Regions from separate parts of the Embleya sp. NPDC008237 genome, predicted to be linked through region 1. Evidence: riboswitches for the same ligand, from Rfam matches in the RefSeq annotation. Region 1 holds a riboswitch; each other region holds the start of a gene.

Region 1 (7,510 bases):
GAGCCGCCGCGGGCCGCTGCGGGTCAGCCGAAGGACACGCCCGAGGTGACCGGGGTGATCGTGCCGGTGATGGCCCGGGCTCCGGAGGAGGCCAGGAACGCGACCGCGTCCGCGATGTCCTCGGGTCGGGTGATCCGACGCAGCGCCGACGACCTGGTCATCTCGGCGCGCACCTCCGCCTCGGGCACGTCCCGGCGCGCCGCGATGTCGGCGATGTACGCGGCCAGTTTGGCATTTTCGGTGTAGCCCGCGACGACCACGTTGACCCGCACGCCGTCCGGGCCGACCTCCTTGGCCAGCACGCCGGAGGCGACCTCCATCGCGGCCTTGGTCGCGGCGTACGCGCCCAGGTTCACCAGCTTCGCGCGCGGCGCCTCCGAGCTGATCTGCACGATCGACCCGCCGCCGACCGCGCGCATGTACGGCAACGCGGCGCGCGAGACGGCCAGTACGCCGAGCACGTTGATCTCGAAGGCCCGCCGAAACTCCGCCGGATCCAAGTCCTCCAGCCGCCCGGACGGGTTGTAGGTCGCGACGTTGACCACCACGTCCACCCGACCGAGTTCCTCCGCCGCGGTGTCCACCAGCGCCCGGCACGCGGCCTGGTCGGCCAGGTCGGTCGGTACCGCGATCACCCGACGGCCCGTCAGCTCGCGGATCTCGTCCGCGAGTCGGCGCAACGGCTCGGGCCGTCGCGCGGCCAGCGCCAGATCCGCGCCGGTGCGGGCCAGGGCCAGCGCGCAGGCGCGCCCGATGCCGTCGCCCGCTCCGGCGACGATTGCGACCCGTCCGTCCGGTTCCTCCGCCATCGATACCTCCGTGACGTGCCAAAACTTCGGAACTCGTCCCCCGTCCTACCGCACGGTGCTTTCAATCGCCATGATCATCCGGTTGGGTTACTGTGCGCGGCCGTTCGCCGCCGAAGCGTCAACCCGGCAAGCCCTACCGACCCCACCGGAGGCACCGATGCCCACCGTCGTACTGATCGGAACGCTCGACACCAAGGGATCCGAATACGCGTGGTTGGCCTACCGGCTGCGCGCCAGGGGAGCCGAGGTGGTGTTGATGAACGTGGGCGTGCTGGGCGAGTCGCTGGCCCAGGCCGACGTGCAGGCGGCCGACGTCGCGGCGGCGGCCGGCACCGATCTGGCCGACCTGCGCACCCGGGCCGACCGGGGCGCGGCGACCACCGCGATGGCCGAGGGGGCCGCGTCCATCCTGCGCGAGTTGTACGAGCAGGGCCGGGTGGACGGTGTGCTCGCGATGGGCGGCTCGGGCGGGTCGGCGATCGCCTCCTACGCGATGCGCGCGCTGCCGGTGGGCGTGCCCAAGCTGCTGGTCTCCACGATGGCGGCGGGCGACGTGTCGCCGTACGTCGGCGCGGTGGACGTGACGATGATGTACAGCGTCGTGGACATCGCCGGGATCAATCGGCTCTCCGAGCGCATCCTGGGCAACGCGGCGGATGCGATCGCCGGCATGGCGGGCGGTTATGCCGAGGATCGCGCGGCGGTCGCGGGAGTGACCGGCGAGGGGCGTCCGCTGGTCGCCGCGTCGATGTTCGGAGTGACCACTCCGGCGGTGGACGCCGCGCGCGAGCGGCTGACCGAACTCGGCTACGAGGTGCTGGTCTTCCACGCCACCGGGGCAGGCGGCACGTCGATGGAGAATCTGGCCGAGGCGGGCTTCCTGGCCGGGATCCTCGACCTGACCACCACCGAGCTGGCGGACGACCTGGTCGGCGGGGTGCTCAGCGCGGGCCCCGAGCGGCTGACCGCGGCCGGGCGGATGGGGCTGCCACAGGTGGTCAGTGTCGGTGCGCTGGACATGGTCAACTTCGGCCCGCGCGACACCGTGCCCGCGCGGTTCGAGGAGCGCCTGTTGTACGTGCACAACCCGACGGTGACGCTGATGCGCACCACCCCCGCGGAGAACGCCGAACTGGGCCGGCGGATCGCCGCCAAGCTGGTTGCCGCGACCGGTCCCACCGCGCTCTACCTGCCCCTGCACGGGGTCTCGGCGATCGACGTCGAGGGCGCGCCCTTCTACGATTCCGTCGCCGACAAGGCGCTGTTCGACGAGCTGCGGGCCGGGCTCGCGGGCAGCTCCGTCGAGGTGCACGAGGCGGCGACGGACATCAACGATCCGAAGTTCGCCACGGCGGCGGCGGATCGACTGCACGAGATGATCACGAAGGGACGCGTGGACTGAGATGAACGGACGCGAGGCGCGGGGCCGACTGCACAGGACGGTCGAGCAGGGCGGCGTCGTGATCGGCGCGGGCGCGGGCACGGGACTGTCGGCCAAGTGCGCCGAGGCCGGCGGCGTGGACCTGATCATCATCTACAACTCGGGCCGCTACCGGATGGCCGGTCGGGGTTCGCTCGCCGGACTGCTGCCCTACGGCGACGCCAACGCGATCGTGGTCGAGATGGCGGGCGAGGTGCTGCCGGTGGTCCAGGGCACTCCGGTCCTGGCGGGCGTGTGCGGCACCGATCCGTTCCGGATCATGCCGCACTTCCTGGACCAGCTCGCCGCGATGGGCTTCGCGGGTGTGCAGAACTTCCCCACGGTCGGCCTGTTCGACGGCGTCTTCCGGCAGAACCTGGAGGAGACCGGGATGGGCTACGACCTGGAGGTGGAGATGATCCGGCTGGCCGCCGAGCGCGGTCTGCTCACCGCCCCTTACGTCTTCGACCCCGAGCAGGCCCGCGCGATGGCCGCGGCGGGCGCCGACATCCTGGTCCCGCACCTGGGCCTGACCACCAAGGGCAGCATCGGCGCGACCACCGCGGTCACGCTCGACCAGGCGGTGGAGCGGGTGCAGCAGATGCGCGACGCGGCGGCGGAGGTGAACCCCGACGTGCTGGTGCTGTGCCACGGCGGGCCGATCGCCGAACCCGAGGACGCCGCGTACGTGCTGGCCCACACCACCGGCGTGGTGGGCTTCTTCGGCGCCTCCAGCATGGAACGGCTGCCCACCGAGGTGGCCATCACCGACCAGGCGCGGGCGTTCAAGAACATCGCCCTTCGGTAGCGCACCGCGCCGGACCCATCCGGGCACCACACGCCGGACGCACAGGCACCAACGGCAGGAAGCACATCCACCACACGACCGTGAGGAGTCGGCGTGTACAAGCTGACCGTGCTGTATGGCCACCCCGAGGACCCGGCGGCGTTCGACGCCTATTACTGGGAGAAGCACGTGCCGCTCGCCCGCACCATGCCGGGGCTGACCGGCTGGACCATCGGCAAATGCGAACCGGACCCGTCCGGCGCGCAGCCGCCCTATTACCTGGTGGTCGGCCTGTACGCGCCGTCTCGCGCGGGTATCGAGGCGACCCTGGATTCGCCGGAGGGGCGGGCCACGGTCGCCGATGTCGCCAATTTCGCGACCGGCGGTGCGACGTTCCTTTGGGACGAGGAACGGGTAGTCGTACCTGTGGAGCTGCCCGCGACGGAATAGCTCGTCGCTGAAGCACGGGTGACCACGCGGCCGCGCACCGTCGACGCCGGCACCGTGACCTGCAGGGATGGCGACAAATCGGGCAAATCAGTGTTATTCCTCCCTATGGGGGACCTCACAAATCACCCGAAATGTTTGCCAACCCGGCGGAGCGGTGCGTAGCTTCGTGGTTGTTCGCACAAGCGGACTCCCCGGGCGGTACGCCGAATCCTGCCGCCGCCCGAGGGATGCAGTCGATATCGACTGGCGGCAGGAGCGGGGGAACCGAGTAAGTGCCGGCATCGGCCATGTCGATGTCTGGGGTGAAGCCATGCCTGTTCCAGGCGAGGCCGGGCCAATCGTCCGAACCCGACAGCTAACTTCGCAGGCGCCCGACGAGGTAATCAATGACCTTCCGTGCCATCACCGCTCCCGTTCGCTCGCTCTCTCGTGGCCGTCGCGCCGGCATCGCCGTCGCCGCCGGTGCGGGTCTCGTCCTCCCCCTCGTGGGCATGGCGGGCAGCGCGAACGCCGCGTCCTCGTCCACGTGGGACGCGGTCGCCCAGTGTGAGAGCACCGGCAACTGGAGCATCAACACGGGCAACGGCTTCTCCGGCGGTCTGCAGTTCACCCCGAGCACCTGGAACGCGTTCGGCGGCAGCCAGTACGCCTCCAGCGCCGCGCAGGCGACCAAGGACCAGCAGATCGCGGTCGCCGAGCGGGTCCTGGCGAGCCAGGGTCCGGGCGCCTGGCCGGTCTGCTCGCAGAAGGCCGGTCTGGGCAAGGGCGGCAACGCCTCCGCCACAGCCGACTCGTCGACCACCGGCAAGACCAAGAGCAAGGTCGAGCCGAAGGCCGCACCCAAGGCCGAGTCCGTGACCGAGAACGCGCCGAAGACCTCCGACGGCAACGCGCCGAAGGTCCGGGTGCAGCCGAAGCAGGACGCGCCGAAGTCGGCCGCGCCGAAGTCGGCCGCGACCAAGCAGGCGTCGGGCTCCGGCACCTACACCGTCAAGGCCGGTGACACGCTGTCCGAGGTCGCCGCCAAGCTCGGCGTCAAGGGTGGCTACAAGGCCCTGTACGCCGCCAACGCGGGCGTCATCGGGGGCAACCCGAACGTGATCGGCGTGGGCACCCAGCTCGCCATCTGATCCAGCGTCACGACGTAGGCCCCGCCGAGTACTTCGGCGGGGCCTACGCCCGTGTCGCGACCGGGGTCGGGGCGGCGGGGCCGGGGTCGGTCGGCGGGCCGCGGGCATGGTGCCGCGGGCATCGGGCCGCGGGCATCGGGCCGCGGGCATCGGGCCGCGGGCATCGGGCCGCGGGCATCGGGCCGAGACATACGGGATCGCCGGATCGGGCAGTGGGAGTGGAGGCGGATCCGGGGCATCGCCGGGCCGACCGTTCCACCATGCGGAATCAGCATTCCGTTCAGCAGGGCAGGCCATAGGGAACCGGCGGATCGACGGTCGATGGCCACGGGCGTGGCCGGCCGGGCCGGCCGAATCCCGTGTCTTCCGGCAGGTGCGGGTCCTCGATTTCACGGGTGCGCCGATGCGGGCACCGAGAGCCAGGTCTCAATCTCAACTTATTCGGGCAAAACGTACCCACGACGATAAGATTGCGTTCGAAAGGGCCTTGCGGCGTTAAAATCTTTTGACATAGGTTCACCTGACCGTGGTTCCTGCTTTCTCCTGAGAGGGTTCCATGTCGAACATGACCCGCGTAGCCGTCCGTACCGCCGTCGATCACCCGCTGTGGCTCGAACTCAAACGATCCGTCGCCGACCTGCGTCCGTTGCAGGCCAAGGACGGTTCGATCGAGCCATCGGGGCATGCGTCCGCCCGGGCGCTGGTCGCCGAGATCACCTCGTCGATCACCGGGCTCGCTCCGCTGTTCCCGCACGACGAGGCGTACCTCGACGCGGTCGTGGCCGATTTTCGGCGTTGGTCCGCGGAGGACTTCGGCCGTCCCGACTTCCTCGACTCGCTCGTCGCGTTCCGCCCGGAACAGGATCGGCGCGACGGCCTGGAGCACCTCGTGGTGTTCCCGATGACCACCCAGAACGGCAACCCGACCCGCAATGTCGAGGCCGTGCTGCTGCGCGTGGTGTGGCCCCAGTGGCTGGCCGACCTGGAGGCCGGGCGCTACGACAACGCGATGTTCGTGCCGATCGCGTTCGTCGACTTCACCGACGGCTACGACACCGACTCGGCGGTGCTCTTCCCGGAGACCGTGGCCGTGCGCGAGGTGCCCACGTACACGTGGGGCGGCATCTTCTGCGACCGCGAGGCGGCCCGCTTCCGCCGGGTGGCAACCGCCGCATCGCAGACACTCGGCCTGGAACTTCCGCAGGATGCCGTGGACTTGGTGGAGAGCCAGCAGCTCGCCCAGGACGCGTTCGTGTTGTGGGACCTGATCCACGACCGCAGCCACATGCGCGGTCCCATGCCGTTCGACCCGTTCATGATCAAGCAGCGGATGCCGTTTTGGATGTACGCGCTGGAGGAACTGCGGTGCGACCTGACCGCGTTCCGCGAGGCGGTCACGCTGGCCGCCGAGGGTGTGTCGACCGCGCGCCGGGTGCAGTTCGCGGTCATCTTCGACCGGCTGTTCCGCTTCCCGGTCACCGGAGGTCGGGTGCGCAACTACGACGGCCTGGGCGGGCAACTGCTGTTCGCCTACCTGCACCGCGCGGGTGTGGTCGAGTGGGCGGACAACCGGCTCACCGTGGACTGGGACCGGATCACCGACGCGGTGCTCGGGCTCTACGACGAGGTGGACCGGCTCTACCGCGCGGGTGTGGATCGTTCGAAGGTCGGCCACTGGCTGGCCGGCTACGCGCTGGTCGCCGCGTACGTGCCGCCGCACCCCGGTTCGGTGTGGGCGAAGGGGCCCGGCGCGCTGCCGATGGACGGGCCGCCGAAGGCGCTCGTGGATGCGGTGCTGCCGGACGAGTTCCCGCTGAGCATGTTCTACGAGGCGCTCAACCGGCGACTGCGCGACGTGATCGCCTCGACCAAGGGAATCACCGCGGACAGCCCGGTGCAGGGCCTCGCGGAGGTCCCGACGGAGCGGGCGGTCGCGGCGTCGTGACCGGTACGGCGCGCCCGGCCCCGGCGCGGGTGCGCGCGACGACGTCGCGGGGCCCGCGGAGCGGGCGCGGCGAGTTTCGGCAGGGTGAGGCGAACAGCACGGTGAACGAGGAGTCGGTGTGATGAACGGTCTCGACGGTGCGGTGATCGCGGTCGCGGGCGCGGGTGGGCCGACCGGGCGCGCGGTGCTCGCGCGGCTGGCCCGGGCCGGTGCGCACGTGTACGGCGCGGATGCGGACGCCGGGCGGTTGCAGGAGAGCGTGGACGCCGCGCCCGGTACACACGGCGCGGTGGTCGACCTGCTCGACGCGGCCGCCACCCGCCGGTGGGCGGCGGACGTCGAGCACGAGCACGGGCGCGTGGACGGGCTCGTGCACCTGGTCGGCGGGTGGCGCGGGGGCAAGAAGTTCGGCGACAACTCGCTCGACGACTGGGCCTTCCTGCACGACCTGCTCGTGCGTACCGTGCAACACACCAGCCTGGCCTTCCACGAGGCGCTCGCCCGCAGTCCGCGCGGGCGGTTCGTGTTGATCTCCGCGGCGGCGGCCGGGCAGCCGACCCAGGGCAACGCCGGTTACGCGGCGGCCAAGGCGGCCGCGGAGACCTGGACGCTCGCACTCGCCGACGCGTTCGCCGAGACCGAGGCGGCGGCCACCATCCTGGTGGTCAAGGCGCTCGTCAACGACGCAATGCGGCAGGCTCGACCAAACGCCAAATTCGCCGGCTTCACCGACGTGGTGGACCTGGCCGACGAGATCGCCGGCCTGTGGACCACCGCGGCAATCGACCTGAACGGGAAAAGACTGTGCCTGAACGTCCCCTGACCCCACGTCACGACCCCGACGTGCGCGGCTTCGCCAGCGACAACTACGCGGGCATCCACCCCGAGGTGCTGGCCGCGATCGGCGCGGCCAACGGCGGGCACCAGGTCGCGTACGGCGAGGACGTGTACACCGAGCACCTCACCGAC
Region 2 (7,510 bases), on a different contig from region 1:
CGCGACTTCAGCCCGGTCACGCTGATCGCGGCCACCGGCGCCGACCGGCCCAGGAACAGCGGCACCGCCACACACCGCAGCCCCACCTCGTTCTCCTCCAGGTCGGTCGCGTACCCGCGGGCCCGCACCTCCTCCAGCTCGGCGGCCAGTTTCGGCACCGACGTGACCGTGTGCCGAGTCGCCGCGCGCAGCGGCAGCCGCGGCGCCGCCCAGGCCCGCAGCGCCTCGTCCGTCGGATACGTCCAGGCCAGCAGGGCCTTGCCCACTCCCGTGCTGTGCGCGGGATTTCGGCCGCCGATCACGGACGAGAGCTTGATCGCCCCGGAGGCCTCGACCTTGTCCAGATAGACCACCTCGCCGGCGTCCAGGGTCGCCACGTGCACGGTCTCGTCGGTCACCCGGCGCAGCTCCGCGAGCAGCGGATGCACCATCGAGCGCAGGTCGATGTCGTCGTGGAAGCGGAACGCGGTCGCCAGCAGCCGACTGCCGATGAAGTACGGGCCGTTGACCTCGGGTTGGGCGGCGAAACCCCGGTACTTGAGCGCGCCGAGCAGCCGGTGCAGCGTGCTCTTGGGCAGGTCCAGATCACCCGCGAGTTCCTCCAGGGTGATGCCTCGGGGCATTTCCCCCATACGCATCAGGATCCGCAGGGCCCGATCCACGCTGATCACGGGCGAATCGCTGTTGCCGGTCAAGGTACCCCCTGGGCACGAGGCGATAATGGGACGTCGTTCCGTACAGCGGAATGATAGACCGTTTTGCGCAACGCTGATACCGTCCCGGCTCATCGGAGCCCACGGAGGAGAAACGATGCGCGGACTTACCCGCCCACCCGAGAGAGAGCACGTCGCATGCCCCTGTCCACGGACCTGATCGACCGCCTGGCCGCGATCGTCGGCGCCGAACACGTCCGGCACGCCGCCGGTGATCTCGTGCCCTACGCGCGCGACGCCACGCCCCTGTTCGACCGGCTCCCGGACGCCGTGGTCTTTCCCGCCGACACCGCCGAGGTGGCCGCGGTACTGCGGCTGGCCACCGAGCACCGCATCCCGGTCGTCCCCCGCGGCGCCGGTTCCAACCTGTGCGCGGCCACCGTCGCCCTGGACGGCGGCATCGTGTTGGTCACCACCCGGATGAACACGATCCGCGAGGTCAGCCCCGCCGAGCTGCTCGCCGTGGTGCAACCCGGCGTGACCACCGCCGCACTCGCGAGCGCCGTCGCCGAACACGGCCTGCTGTTCCCGCCCGACCCGGGCAGCCGGACGGTATCCACCGTCGGCGGCAACGTGGCCACGTGCGCGGGCGGACTGCGCGGACTCAAGTACGGCGTCACCCGCAACTACGTGCTGGGCCTGGAGGCGGTGCTGCCCACCGGCGAGGTGATCCGCACCGGCGGCCGGCTGTGGAAGGACGTGGCCGGCTACGACCTGACCCGGCTGCTCACCGGGTCGGAGGGCACCCTCGCGGTGATCACCGAGATCACCATGGCCCTGCTGCCCGCGCCCGCCGACACGGGCACCGGCATCGCCTACTTCCCCGACCTGGCCCACGCCGGCCGTGCGGTCGCCGACATCCTCTCCGCCGGCATCGTTCCCGCGACCCTGGAGTTCCTGGACCGGCGCTGCATCGGCGCGGTCGAGGACTTCGCCCACCTGGGCCTGCGTACGGACGCGGGCGCACTGTTGTTGTTCGGCGACGACGGCGCTCCGGACGCGGTGCGCCGCGACCTGGCCCGGATGGCCGACCTGTGCGACCGGGCCGGCGCAAGCGAGTGGACCCTGGCCGAGGACGTCGCCGGCGCCGAGGCGCTGCTCACCGCGCGCCGCTGTTCGCTGCCCGCGCTGTCCCGACTCGGCTCGCTCACCATCCTGGAGGACGCCACCGTCCCGCGCCCGCGGATCGCCGAGATGGTCGACCGGATCGACGCCATCGCGGACCGGCACGCGGTCACCATCGCCACCTTCGGCCACGCCGGCGACGGCAATCTGCACCCGACCTGCGTGGTGGCCGACCCGCAGGACACCGAGTCGATCGAGCGTGCCCACGCCGCCTTCGACGACATCTTCCGCACCGCGATCGAACTGGGCGGCACGATCACCGGAGAACACGGCGTCGGCGCCGCCAAGCTGCCCCACCTGCGGGCCCAGCTCGGCGACGAGCAACTGGATCTGCTGCGCCGGATCAAGTCCGCCTTCGATCCCGCCCGCATCCTCAATCCCGGAAAGCTCGGCTCATGACCGGTGTGTTCGATCCCGAGGAACTCTCCCGCTGCATCTCCTGCGGCTTCTGTCTGCCCGCGTGCCCGACCTACGCCGAGACCGGGGACGAGGCGTCCTCGCCGCGCGGCCGGATCAACCTGATGCGCGCCCTGGAGACCGGCCGTCTGGACGCCGACGACCCGACCCTGCTCGAACAGTCCTCGGCCTGCCTGGGCTGCCGGGCCTGCGAACCGGTCTGTCCCGCCGGCGTCCCGTACGGCTCGCTGCTCGAACAATGGCGCGAGCACCAGTGGCGCGGCCGGCGCAGGCCGCCGCTCGCCCGGCTGCTGACCGTCGTGGTGAGCATGCCACCGGTGGTGCGAGTCATGGGATGGGGGCGCTTCGTGCTGCCGGCCGGGAGGGCGAAACACGATCCGGCGAGGTCCGGACGAAGGGCCGAGCGGGCCGCGGCGGCACCGCCGGCGTCCTCCGTGTCCGGCACCTCCGCACCCGCGCCCGCCCCCGACACGGGTGCGGGTGCCTCGCTCATGCTCGGTTGTTTCGAACGGGCCATGTTCCCCAAGGTCGCCCGCGCCGCACGCACCCTGCTGCCCGGCCTCGCGGTACCCGACGACCAGGGTTGCTGCGGCGCGCTGCACGCGCACAACGGCGAGCTGAAGAAGGGACGCGTGCTCGCCCGCCGGCTGGGCGAGCGGCTGCCCGGCCGGATCGTCACCACCTCCGGCGGCTGCGCCGCGCACCTGGCCGACGTCATCGGCCGTGATCGGGTCGCCGAACTCTCCGAGGCGATCGACCCGGCCACGCTCACCGCGCATGCGCCGGCCGGGCACCGGATCAAGGTCACCCTCCAGGACTCGTGCCACCTGCGCAACGGCCTGAGCGTCTGGCGCGAGCCGCGGGCGTTGCTCGCGCGGGTGGCCGACTTCGTGGAGACCCCGGGCGCCGCCGAATGTTGCGGTGCGGCCGGCACGTACGCCCTGCTGCGGCCGGCCGCGTCCCGACGCATCCTCGACCGCAAGCTCGACGCGATCGAGGCGACCGGCGCCGACGTCGTGATCGCGGTCAACCCCGGCTGTCTGCGCCAACTGCGCACCGGCCTGCGTCGGCGCGGGTCGCGGGTGCGCGCGATGCACCTCGCCGAGTTCCTCACCGCATTCCACGCGCCGCCGACCCCCGCGACCGGCGACCCGATGGCGGGCTGAGGCCAGGGGAGCCGGGGCCCGATGCGGCGCACGCAACTTCATAGGGGGAGCCGCGTGCGCCGTACCCGGTCCGGGCTCCCGCCGCCGGCCCGATGCGGCAGGCACGAGAGACACCAGGCTCGACCTGAAGAAGCACCGGACATACAGGGGTAATTCGGACAATACTTTGATGGCGCATGACGCACGTCACATCGCGCATACCGTTCGTCAGGAACTCGCACGCACCGTGAACCGAGTTTCCCGGATTCTCACCCGCCGTGATTCCCCGGACGACGGTGAGTGAGCTTTTTGGGCACAATGCGTACGGAGTTCGGGACTTTAAGTCCCGTTATTCCACCCTTAAGACCCGATTCTTCGGTTTCGGCGAATCGTGATGTTTGGTTCCGCGCCGGGGGTGTGCGTAGCTTGGTGCTTCGCCACACCGGTCCGGTGCTCGGCGAAATGGTCTCCCGGTTCGCCGAATCCTGCCGCCGGAGCGAGGCCACGGTACGAAACCCGAAAGGCAGGAGCGGGGGAACCAAGTGGAATGCCGTCCCGGGCGTCTGTGACACAGGCGCCCATGCGGACGGCTTGGGGTGAAGCCGTGCCCGTCCCTCTCATTCGAGGGTCGAACACGGCCGGGCGAGACTCTCCAGCCCGAATCCGACAGCTCACTTCGTAGGCGTGGGAGAAGGAAAAATCTTCGTGCAGTCGTTCATCACCCCTGCCCGCATGCCCAAGAAGACGCGCCTCGCGCTGACCCTCGGCATGGCCGGCGCCATCGTCGCCGCCCCGCTGATCACCGGTATCGCAACCGCCAACGCCGCCTCGGTCTCCACCTGGGACAAGGTCGCCATGGGCGAGAGCTCGGGCAACTGGCACATCAACACCGGCAACGGTTTCTACGGTGGCCTGCAGTTCACCCAGAGCACCTGGAACGAGTTCGGCGGTCAGCAGTACGCCCCGCGCGCCGACCTGGCCACCAAGGACCAGCAGATCGCCATCGCCGAGAAGGTCCTGGCCGTGCAGGGCCCCGGCGCCTGGCCGAACACCTCCGGCCCGGCGGGTCTGACCAAGGGCGGCGCCAAGCCCGCCGTCTCGCCGACCACCAAGTCCTCCGGCTCGGCCAAGACCTCGATCAAGGTCGCCCCCAAGGTCGCCGAGAAGCCGGTCGAGTCCAAGCCGGCGACCGCCGCCGCCCCGAAGATCGAGGTCGTCCCGGCCGCCGCGAAGCCCGCGTCGACCACCACCTCGTACTCCGTGGTCAAGGGTGACACCCTGTCCAAGATCGCCGCCGACAAGGACATCGCAGGTGGTTGGCACAAGCTGTACGCCGACAACCGCTCCGTGATCGGTGGCAACCCGAACCTCATCAAGGTCGGCCAGAAGCTCTCGCTGTCCGGCAAGGCCAAGGCGTCCGCCGCCACCGCCACCGCCGCCGCCAAGGTCGAGGTCGCGCCGAAGGCCGCGCCCAAGACCGAGACCGTCGCCGAGACCAAGCCCTCGGCGTCGGTGAAGGTCGCGCCGAAGACCACGGTCAAGGAGAAGGCCCCGGTCGCCGCCAAGGCGTCCTCCGCCAAGGCCGGCAGCACCGCGGTCAACGCGTCCGGCTACGTCGCTCCGGTGAGCGGCTCGCTGGGCACCGCGTTCGGCGTCGGCGGCAAGATGTGGTCCAGCGGCAGCCACACCGGCCAGGACTTCGTGGCCTCCACCGGCACCCCGGTGAAGGCGATCACCTCGGGCACCGTGGTCAAGGCCGGCAACGGCGGCGCCTACGGCAACGAGATCGTGATCAAGCACGCGGACGGCAAGTACTCGCAGTACGCGCACCTGTCCAGCATCGGCGTGCGCGCCGGTGCCACGGTGAGCACCGGTCAGCAGATCGGCCTCTCCGGTGCGACCGGCAACGTGACCGGCCCGCACCTGCACTTCGAGATCCGCACCACCCCGAACTACGGCAGCGGCATCAACCCCGTCAGCTACCTGCGCGCGCACGGCGTCAACCTCTGATCCGAGCGTCACTCAGGCAGTAACCGCACGGCGACAGCCACTCTGCGGTAGCCGTACAAGGGCCGGGCCCGTCGACCACGCGTCGACGGGCCCGGCCCACGTGCGCGTCCGCACCCCTGCGGACGCCGAGACCCCGGCGGACCGCCAAGCCCCGCGGACGCCGAGATCCCCGCGCACGCCGAAGCCCCGCGGGCCGGGTCGATCAGCCGCGTGCCGGGTACCGCTTGGGCAGCGGCAGTCCGCGTGCGGCCAGCAACTCCCGTGCCCGATCGGGGTAGTCGGTGATCAGACCGTCCACGCCGGCGTCCATCAGCTCGGCCATGGTCGCCGGGTCGTCGATGGTCCACGGCACGACCTTGATGCCCCTCGCATGCGCCTGGGCGACCATCTCCCGGGTCACGTAAGGGCGGTAGTCCGGGTCGGTGACCTTGCCGTTCTGCGGGAAGCCGTGCACGGGCGAGAACGTGGTGGCGCCGAACGAGGCGATCGCGCGCAGCGGATCGCCGCCGAAGTCGTCGATGTCCAGGCCGCCCAGCCAGGGCGAGGCGCCGGGCTTGCCGACCTGGAGGAAGTCGTAGTTGGTCAACGCGACCAGCGGCAGCCGCGGTTCGACCTCTCGCATGCGCTTGAGCGCGCCCCAGTCGAAGCTTTGGATGGTGACCTGGCGCAACAGCCCGGCCCGGCGCACCTCGCGCGCCACGGTCTGCACGAACTGCTCGCGCGGCGCGGTCTCCTGCGGCGCGCCCGCCTCGACCTTGGTCTCCACGTTGAGCTTCACGCCGCGCGCGTGCCGGCGCTCGACCAGGTCGAACACCTCGGTGAGCAGCGGCATTCGGGCGCCCGGCGAGGTGGTCTGCGCGGGGAAGCCGGGGAACTGCCGCGACCCGCAGTCCAGGGTGCGGATCTGGGCCAGGCTGAGCGTGTTGACGTACTTGCCGACGTAGGGGAACTCCGGGTCGCCGGCCCGCACCGGTTCGGTGTCGGCACACTTGCGCCCGTCGACCCTGCGGTCGTGGGTGACCACGGCGCGGCCGTCCTCGGTGATCTGCACGTCCAGTTCGAGGGTGGACACGCCCAGGTCCAAGCCTTTGGCGAAGGACGCGAGCGTGCTCTCCACGGTCAGCCCGAGTCCGCCTCGGTGCGCCTGGAGGTCGAAGGACTTGCGGTGGTGACCGCCGTGGCGGTCCGCCGCGGCGGCCGCTCCCGGGGCGGCGACGATGGCGGCCCCGGCCAGGACCGCGGCCGTGACGGTCTTCCATCCGGACATGGACGTCTCCTTCTCGCTCCGGTCGACGACGATCGACCGTCGACGCCCACACCCTGGCCCGCGCAACGTGATGCGCGGGGAGTCGGGCCGTGGCGTTCCGGCGAAGAAGAGACGAAGCGGAGGCGAAGTCGCCCACCGGGGCGGCGCCGACCAACCGCCGATGCGATCCGCCCGAGAACCGAAGTCGAGGCGCCCGCAGGGCCGTTCAGCAGCCCATCGAGGACCCGTTGTCGGTCCAGCCGGGCCGGTGCGCGGCCAGCAGCCGGCCCGACGCGTCGTGCACGACCTGCAGTTCCTGCTCCGAGACGACGGCGAAGAACGCGTCCTCGGCATCACCGAGCAGCCGGGTGCTCTCCGCGACCAACTCCCGCCCCGAGTCGGTGACCTGGACGACGTGCCGGCGCCGATCGTGCGGGTTGCGCCGACGCTCGGCGAAGCCGCGCGCCTCCAAATCGTCGAGCAGGCCGACCAGGACGTTCGGGTCGATCCCGAGCAGCCGACTGACGTCCTGCTGGGACAACGATTCGTAGGCCAGCAGGGTCTCCAGCACGTGTACGTGCTTGGCCTTGACCCCCAGCGTGGCCAGCGTCTGATCGGCGAGCGCCAACAGGAGATCGGCCAGCTTGACCAGCCGGTATCCGGTCCGAGCTCCCATCGGCGGCCGCCCCGTGCTCGGTCGGTCCGTCATGGCCACATATTAGCGGTCCTCGATCATATGTCTTCTAGACGAAAGGCGATGCATATCGTATGTTCCACATACGATCCATCGACTCTACGGAAGGGTTCGGCGATGTTCGCTGCCCTGGCCCGCCTGACCACGGCCCGACCCCGAC
Region 3 (7,510 bases), on a different contig from region 1:
CGAGCAGGTCAAGCAGCAGGTCAACCAGCTGCACAGTGACGTGGTCAAGGTGACCGACGTCGCCAACGGCGTCGAGGATCAGCTGGAAAAGAAGCAGGTCACCGCGAATCAGACGCAGGCTCGCGTCACCGAGGAACAGATCGCGCTGAACGCTCTGCGTGATCAGATCGGTGTCCTGGCGGCGAACCAGTACCGCAGCGGCGGCCTGCCGCCGTCGTTGTCGCTGGCGCTCAGCGGCGACCCCGAGGGTTACCTGCAGAAGTCGCAGATGATGTCCCAGCTCGACGGTCAGCAGGCCGCCAAGCTGAAGCAGATCGCGGCGCAGGCCCGGGTTCTCCAGCAGGACCGCACCGAGGCCTCCTCGCAGCTGGCCGAGCTGGAGAAGCTGCGGACCGAGCTGAACAAGAACAAGACCGAGATCCAGGCCAAGCTCGCCGAGGCCCAGCGGCTGCTGAACACGCTCACCGAACAGCAGAAGAAGGCAGTCCTCGACTCGGACGAGCACGAGGGCGACACCACGCGGGGCAACGACCGCAGCTCGCGGGACAAGGCGGAGACGCCGCCGGCGACCAACATCCCCGCGTCCGGTCGGGCCGCGGCCGCGATCGCGTTCGCGCGGGCCCAGATCGGCAAGGCGTACGTGTCGGGCGCCGAGGGGCCCAGCTCCTACGACTGCTCGGGGCTGACCCAGGCGTCGTGGAAGGCCGCGGGCGTCAGGCTGTCCCGGACCACCTGGACCCAGGTCAACGACGGTCCGCGCGTCGCGAAGGGTTCGCTCCAGCCGGGCGACCTGGTGTTCTTCTACTCGGACAACCGGCACGTGGGCCTCTACATCGGCGGCGGCAAGATCATCCACGCCCCGCGTCCCGGCAAGACCGTGACCGAGGCGCCGCTCGACTCGATGCCGTTCTACGCGGCGATTCGACCCGGGTAAATCCACCGGTCGCCCGAAAAACCTCGACGGCGCCCTCCCGCGGATTCATTCCGCGTGGAGGGCGCCGTCGTGTGTACCGGGTGCGGCGTCGCTCGGACCGCCGACCTGCGTCGCTCGCCCAGGCGGTTCGGCTCGTGCCGGCGGTGGGCGGAGTCGGTGTCGGCGGGGTCTCAGGTCCACATGACCGCGATGGCGATGTTCGCCACGGTCAGCAGGCCGATCGCGCCGAGCACCTTGGAGGACACCCGGTCCGCGGCGCGGTTGCCCCAGACCAGCAGCAGGATGGCCAGCAGAATGACCAGCTTGGTGCCGATCTTGGCGTTGTCCACGTCCTTGTCCGGACCGGCCTGGACCACGCCGACCAGGGCCAGGCCGGTAACCAGCATGGTCAGCGCGCCGTGCGTCATCGCGGGCACGATCCGCCCGTCGCCGGTGCGCAGCGCGGACATCTGGGTGAGGAAGCCGCCGAGCAGGGACGCGATGCCCACGATGTGCAGGACCAGCAGGATCTGCCGCAGAACGTCCACGTCGTACAACTCCTCGTCGACCGTCGCGCGGCACCGGGATGCCGCGAATGTTGCCCGGCAGCCTAGCCGGCACGGGTCGATGACTCTCCGGCGGGTTATACGTGATCAACAGTCGCCAAATCGTCCCAAGATCGACTTTCGGGAATCCGCGCGCTTATCCCGAGATACACGGAGAAGGAAACGGCGAATTTGGTAAAGATTTGGCAATGCGAAGGTTGGTGGTGATGGCCGTGACACTCCTGTGACTAGTGTTCTGCGACAGGCGATCGGCTCGACGTCGGCCACCCGGTCGACACGATCGCCACCGCCGAATTCGGGGACGCATTTCGGTGACGGTGGGTGACCACCGTCATTGTGATGGGAAGCCGGAACCGGGGACCCTCGCAGTCCCTGGGGTGAATCGGTGCCTCGGCACCGTAGGGCGCCTTCTTCCGCCCGAACCCGTCAGCTAACCCGGTAGGCGGCCGAGGAAGGAGACTCGCCACCAGTGGCGTCCCAACGTCGACCCGGGCAGCACCGCAAGCCCAAGCCGCGCACCGCCGTGCGTACCGCAGCGACCGTGGTCACGGCCGCCGCGACGATGACCGGCGTGATGACCTTCGCCGGCACCGCGAGCGCGGATCCCGCGCAGTCGTTCCAGCAGACCAAGGAACGCGTCAACCGGCTGCACAGTGACGTGATCAAGGCCACCGACGCCGCCAATGGCGTCGAGGAGCAGATCACCAAGCAGCAGGGCACCGCGAACCAGACGCAGGCCCGGATCACCGAGGAACAAACCGCTCTGAACGCTCTGCGTGATCAGATCGGTGTCCTGGCGGCGAACCAGTACCGCAGCGGCGGCCTGCCGCCGTCGTTGTCGCTGGCGCTCAGCGGCGACCCCGAGGGCTTCCTGCAGAAGTCGCAGATGATGTCCCAGCTCGACGGTCAGCAGGCCGCCAAGCTGAAGCAGATCGCGGCGCAGGCCCGGGTTCTCCAGCAGGACCGCACCGAGGCCTCTGCACAGCTGGCCGAGCTGGAGAAGCTGCGGACCGAGCTGAACAAGAACAAGACCGAGATCCAGGCCAAGCTCGCCGAGGCCCAGCGGCTGCTGAACACGCTCACCGAACAGCAGAAGAAGGAAGTGCTCGACTCCGACGAGCACGTGGGCAATACGGGCAACGCAGGCAACGCGGACACGACGCGGACCGGCAACGACCGCAGTTCGCGGGACAAGCCGGACACGCCGCCGCCGGCGACCAATGTCCCCGTGTCCGGCCGGGCCGCGGCCGCGGTCGCGTTCGCGAAGTCCCAGATCGGCAAGCCGTATTCGCCCCGGGCCGTGGGCCCCGACTCCTACGACTGCTCCGGGCTGACCCAGGCATCGTGGAAGGCCGCGAACGTCAGCCTGACCCGGACCACCTGGACCCAGGTCAACGACGGTCCGCGGATCTCCAAGGACGCGCTCCAGCCGGGCGACCTGGTGTTCTACTACCCGGACAACTCGCACGTGGGCATCTACGTCGGCGGCGGGCAGATCGTGCACGCCCCGCGGCCGGGCAAGAACGTGACCTACGCACCGGTGGGCTCGATGCCGTTCTACGCGGCCGTTCGACCCGGTTAGAGTCACCGGTCGCGCGTAGAGACCTCGACAGCGCCCTCCCCCGGACCCGTTCCGGAGGAGGACGCCGTCGTTTTTCGTGCTCCGCGTGCGTCGGGGTCAGACCAGTCGCCGGTCGGTCGCCCAGCGGGTCAGCTCGTGCCGGTTGGACAACTGCAACTTGCGCAGTACGGCGGACACATGGGTCTCCACGGTCTTGACCGAGATGACCAGGCGCCGGGCGATCTCCTTGTACGCGTAGCCGCGTGCGATCAGCCGCAGCACCTCGCGCTCGCGCTGGGTGAGTCGATCCAGATCCTCGTCGATCGGCGGCACGTCGGTGGCCGCGAACGCGTCCAGCACGAAGCCCGCCAGGCGCGGCGAGAACACCGCGTCGCCCTCGCCGACCCGGCCGATCGCCCGGATCAGCTCGTCGCCGGTGATCGACTTGGTCACGTAGCCCCGGGCCCCGCCGCGGATCACCCCGATCACGTCCTCGGCGGCGTCCGACACCGACAACGCGAGGAAGCGCACGGCCGGGATCAGCGACGCGCACCGGCGCAGCACCTCGACCCCGCCGCCACCGGGCAGGTGCACGTCCAGGAGCACCACCTCGGGGCGGGTCTCGGTGACCACCGCCACCGCGCTCGCGACGTCGTCGGCCTCGCCGACCACCTCGACCGCCTCGCCGATCTCGGCGCGCACGCCGGTCCGGAACATCCGGTGATCGTCGACCAGGACCACCCGGGTACGGGCGGCCGTCCCCTCGGGGTGCTCCGTGCTGCTCTCGGTGGCGTTCACGTGTTCGTCCTTCCCACAGCGGCCCGGCCGGCGTCGGCGCGGCGCATCTCCAGCTCGACCTCGGTGCCCTCACCGGGTTCGCTGCGGATGTGCGCGGCGCCCCCGTTGCGGCGCATGCGCCCGATCACGGACTCTCGCACACCCAGCCGGTCGGCGGGCACCGTCTCCGGGTCGAAACCGGGTCCGCGGTCGCGCACGAAGACCGTGACCGTGTCCTCGTCGGCCTCGCCGAACACCGCGATCGCCGCTCCGCCCGCGTACTTCGCCGCATTGACCATCGCCTCGCGGGCGGCGGCCACCAGCGCGGCCAGCTTGTCGTCCACCGGGCAATCGCCCACGCACACCACCTCGATCGACACCCCGTGCGCGTCCTCGACCTCGGCCGCGGTCGAGCGCAGCGCGGCGGCGAAGGTGCGGTCCGGCTCCTCGCCGTCGGGGCGGTACAACCACGCGCGCAACTCGCGCTCCTGGGCGCGGGCCAACCGGGCCACCTCGCGCGGGTCCTCGACCTGGCGCTGGATCAGGGTCAGCGTGTGCAGCACCGAGTCGTGCACGTGCGCGGCCACCTCGGCCCGCTCCTGGGCCCGGATCCGGGCCCGGCGCTCGACGCCCAGTTCGCGGGTCTGCCGGAGCAGATACGGCCCGAAGATGACCAGCAGGCCGACCAGGAGCAGCCCGGCCCCGCGCATCGCGGCCAGCGCGTCGCCGATGCCGCCCCGGCCGAACGAGAAGAACACCAGGCCGGCCAGCACCAGCACGGCGCCGACGACGGTGCGCAGCGCGCCGGCCACCCGGCTGCGGCCGTCGAGCGAGAACCACCGGTTGCGCTGCGACTCGTCGGCCTGGCGCCACAACAGGATCACGCCGGGACCGGCCACCAGCAGCGGCCAGATCCAGTCGCCGACCTTGGTCCCGCTCGTGGTCGCGCCCACACCGGTGAGCATGGTCGCCGCGATCAGCACGATGATCATCGCGAGCGCCTGGTGCCGCTCCCGCCCGCGTTCGCGCCCGGCCGGGGCCGCCCCGCCCTGCGGTACGAAGACCCAGAACGCCGCGTAGAGCGCGATCCCCATTCCCGCGAAGAAGGCCAGTGCGACGAAGGCGATCCGCAGCAGCAGCACCTCGACGCCGAGGTGCTCGGCCAGGCCACGCGCGACGCCGCCGGCGAGCCGGTGGGAGGAGGCGCGGCGGAGCCGGGGAGTCGGTGGCGCGGGCCGGACGGGCGCGGCGGGCGGGGGGTAAACGGCGGTCACACGACCGATCGTCACACGCCGGCAAGAGCGTACGCATCAGGGCCCGACCCTGATTCGTCCTCAGGGTCGAACCAGGGGTGCGCCAGGGCGGAGCCCGATGGGAAGCGGGCTCCGCGGGCGCCACGATGGACCCATGAACGACGACATGAAACCCGGTATCTCGGCCGGCGACCGGGCCGGCGGCGCCCCGGGCGGCCCTGCGGGGTCGTCCGCGGCGCCCACGACGACGATTCGCCCCCCACTGCTGCGCAGCACCGAGGACCGGATGGTCTCGGGCGTGTGCGGTGGCCTCGGCGAACACTTCGGCCTCGACCCCGTGATCTTCCGCATCGTGTTCGCGGTGCTCTCGCTCTTCGGCGGGGTGGGCGTACTGGTGTACAGCCTGGGCTGGCTGTTGATCCCGGCCCGCGGGGAGGAGCAGCCGATGCTGCGCCGAATCCTCTCCGGGAAGTTCGACTACGGGGCGTCGGCAGCCACCGTGGTCGCCGTCATGGGGGTCGCCTTGTTCTTCACCTACCTGGACTCGGGCTTCGGCCGGTCCGTCCCGTTGCTGATGATCACCGCCGTGGTGCTGTTCATGGTGTGGTCCGACACGAAGAAGAAGCAGCAGGCCGCCGTCGGCGCGGCCGGGGCCGCGGCGATGGCGGCGGCACCGGCCCAGGTGGACGTCCGGCCGGACGGCGCGACGGTGCCCGGGCCGCCGATGTGGTGGCAGGTGCCGGGTGCGAGTGCGGGGGCGGCGTCCGGGGGCGAGGATCGGCCCGTGCCGCCGCCGGCTCCGCAACGGCCCAGGCGTCCGCGCTCGTACGTGTCCCTGGCCACGCTGTCGGTGGCCACGATGGCCGGCGGTCTGCTGTGGGTGCTCGACCACACCGGCGCCGTGGACGTGACGTTCACCGTCACGCTCGCGATCCTGCTCGGCATCGTGGGCCTGGGTCTGCTCGCGGGCAGCTGGTTCGGCCGGGCGCGGTTGCTGATCCTGCCCGCGCTCGCCCTCACCGCGATGCTGGCCGCGATCACCGCGATCAGCGTGCCGTTGACCGGTCCGTCGGGCGAGCGCACCTACCGGCCCACCACGGTCGCCGCACTGCCGACCTCGTACCACCTGGGCGTGGGCGCGATGGACATCGACCTGCGCCGGCTCGATCTCGGGCCGGGCGGCAGCGCGACGGTCAAGGCCCGGATCGGCGCCGGACAGATCCAGGTCTGGGTGCCGGACGACGTCACGGTGGTGTTCAAGGGCGGCGTCGACCTCGGTCGGGTGCGCACGCCGACCGGCCGGGACGACGGCTACCGGCCGGAGCGCATCGAGACCACCGCCCCGCAGGTCGGGCCCGGCCGCGGCACGATCACGCTCGACCTGAAGGTCGGCGTCGGCGAGGTCGAGGTGCTGGACGGGGACGACGGGCGGGAGCCGCGATGAGCGCGTCGATCGACACCCCGAACGACCCGGCGGACGAGCGTGACCCGTATGGAGGGCGATTCCCGATGAGGCCGAACAGGTACCGCTTCGACCCGATGGCGCTGATCGCGGGCACGGTCTTCGCCGGCATCGCGATCGCCTACCTGCTGCGCGCGTCCGGCACGCTGACGGTGCGCCCCGAGTGGACACTGGCCACCGCGGCGATCGGCGTGGGCCTGGCCGGCCTCGCGGGAGCGCTGTGGGCGATGTTGCCGTCGCGTGGACCCGCGCCGGCGGCGATGGGTCGACCGGCGTCCGCGACCACGTTCGCGCCGACCGCGCCCCACGCGGCTGGGGATGCCGTGGTCGAGTCGTACCCGGGCGGCGGTGCGGCGGGCGGGGACCGGCCCCGTCCGGGCGCGCCGGGTGCGGGCGAGGTCGAAACCCACCCGGGTGCGTCCAGTGCGGCCGAGGACGAGCCGTACGCGGTCGCGGTGGTCGAGGCCGAGGCCGGCGTCGTCGTCGACCCGGTGGTCGAGGACGAGCACCCCGAGGATCCGGGGCCGCCGACCGTGGACCTGACCAAGTAGCCGCCGGGCGACGCACGGAGCGGGGGCGGGCCGACGGCCCGCCCCCGCTCCGTGTCGTGCTCGCTTCAGCCGCGCCCGTGCGGCGTGTGCCACAGCGCCGGGTCCGGCCCCTTGGGCACGATGCCGGTCGGATTGATCCGGTCGTGCGTGACGTAGTAGTGCCGCTTGATGTGGTCGAAGTCGACCGTGTCGCCGAAGCCTTCGGTCTGGAACAGGTCGCGGGCGTAGGCCCACAGGACCGGGTACTCGGTCAGCTTGCGCAGGTTGGTCTTGAAGTGGCCGTGGTAGACCGCGTCGAACCGGACCAGGGTGGTGAACAGCCGGATGTCCGCCTCGGTGATCGTGTCGCCGACCAGGTAGCGCTGCCCGGCCAGCCGCTCCTCCAGCGCGTCCAGACGGGCGAACAGCGCGTCGAACGCGGCCTCGT

What was found. A riboswitch is a leader RNA that binds a small molecule or an ion and turns the genes downstream of it on or off. The one in region 1 is predicted to bind cyclic di-AMP.
Region 2: linked by a shared signal. The riboswitch ahead of ACFZBU_RS15205 (transglycosylase family protein) and the one ahead of ACFZBU_RS44090 (transglycosylase family protein) in region 1 are both predicted to bind cyclic di-AMP.
Region 3: linked by a shared signal. The riboswitch ahead of ACFZBU_RS22150 (NlpC/P60 family protein) and the one ahead of ACFZBU_RS44090 (transglycosylase family protein) in region 1 are both predicted to bind cyclic di-AMP.

The regions. Positions count from the first base shown of each region.
Region 1 covers NZ_JBIBGL010000028.1:72,631-80,140, forward strand. The annotation lists gene ACFZBU_RS44070 (SDR family NAD(P)-dependent oxidoreductase) at 24-809, opposite strand; gene ACFZBU_RS44075 (Tm-1-like ATP-binding domain-containing protein) at 967-2,211, shown strand; gene ACFZBU_RS44080 (phosphoenolpyruvate hydrolase family protein) at 2,213-3,037, shown strand; gene ACFZBU_RS44085 (EthD family reductase) at 3,131-3,466, shown strand; cyclic di-AMP (ydaO/yuaA leader) riboswitch at 3,661-3,852, shown strand; gene ACFZBU_RS44090 (transglycosylase family protein) at 3,853-4,596, shown strand; gene ACFZBU_RS44095 (DUF6421 family protein) at 5,153-6,541, shown strand; gene ACFZBU_RS44100 (SDR family NAD(P)-dependent oxidoreductase) at 6,663-7,364, shown strand; gene ACFZBU_RS44105 (threonine aldolase family protein) at 7,346-7,510, shown strand, end outside.
Region 2 covers NZ_JBIBGL010000005.1:324,827-332,336, forward strand. The annotation lists gene ACFZBU_RS15190 (IclR family transcriptional regulator) at 1-695, opposite strand, end outside; gene ACFZBU_RS15195 (FAD-binding oxidoreductase) at 852-2,237, shown strand; gene ACFZBU_RS15200 ((Fe-S)-binding protein) at 2,234-3,421, shown strand; cyclic di-AMP (ydaO/yuaA leader) riboswitch at 3,867-4,100, shown strand; gene ACFZBU_RS15205 (transglycosylase family protein) at 4,133-5,410, shown strand; gene ACFZBU_RS15210 (glycerophosphodiester phosphodiesterase family protein) at 5,613-6,677, opposite strand; gene ACFZBU_RS15215 (MarR family winged helix-turn-helix transcriptional regulator) at 6,883-7,365, opposite strand; gene ACFZBU_RS15220 (MMPL family transporter) at 7,468-7,510, shown strand, end outside.
Region 3 covers NZ_JBIBGL010000008.1:234,578-242,087, reverse strand. The annotation lists gene ACFZBU_RS22160 (NlpC/P60 family protein) at 1-934, shown strand, start outside; gene ACFZBU_RS22155 (hypothetical protein) at 1,105-1,461, opposite strand; cyclic di-AMP (ydaO/yuaA leader) riboswitch at 1,757-1,939, shown strand; gene ACFZBU_RS22150 (NlpC/P60 family protein) at 1,949-3,061, shown strand; gene ACFZBU_RS22145 (LuxR C-terminal-related transcriptional regulator) at 3,158-3,838, opposite strand; gene ACFZBU_RS22140 (PspC domain-containing protein) at 3,835-5,091, opposite strand; gene ACFZBU_RS22135 (PspC domain-containing protein) at 5,225-6,514, shown strand; gene ACFZBU_RS22130 (hypothetical protein) at 6,580-7,083, shown strand; gene ACFZBU_RS22125 (glutathione S-transferase family protein) at 7,149-7,510, opposite strand, start outside.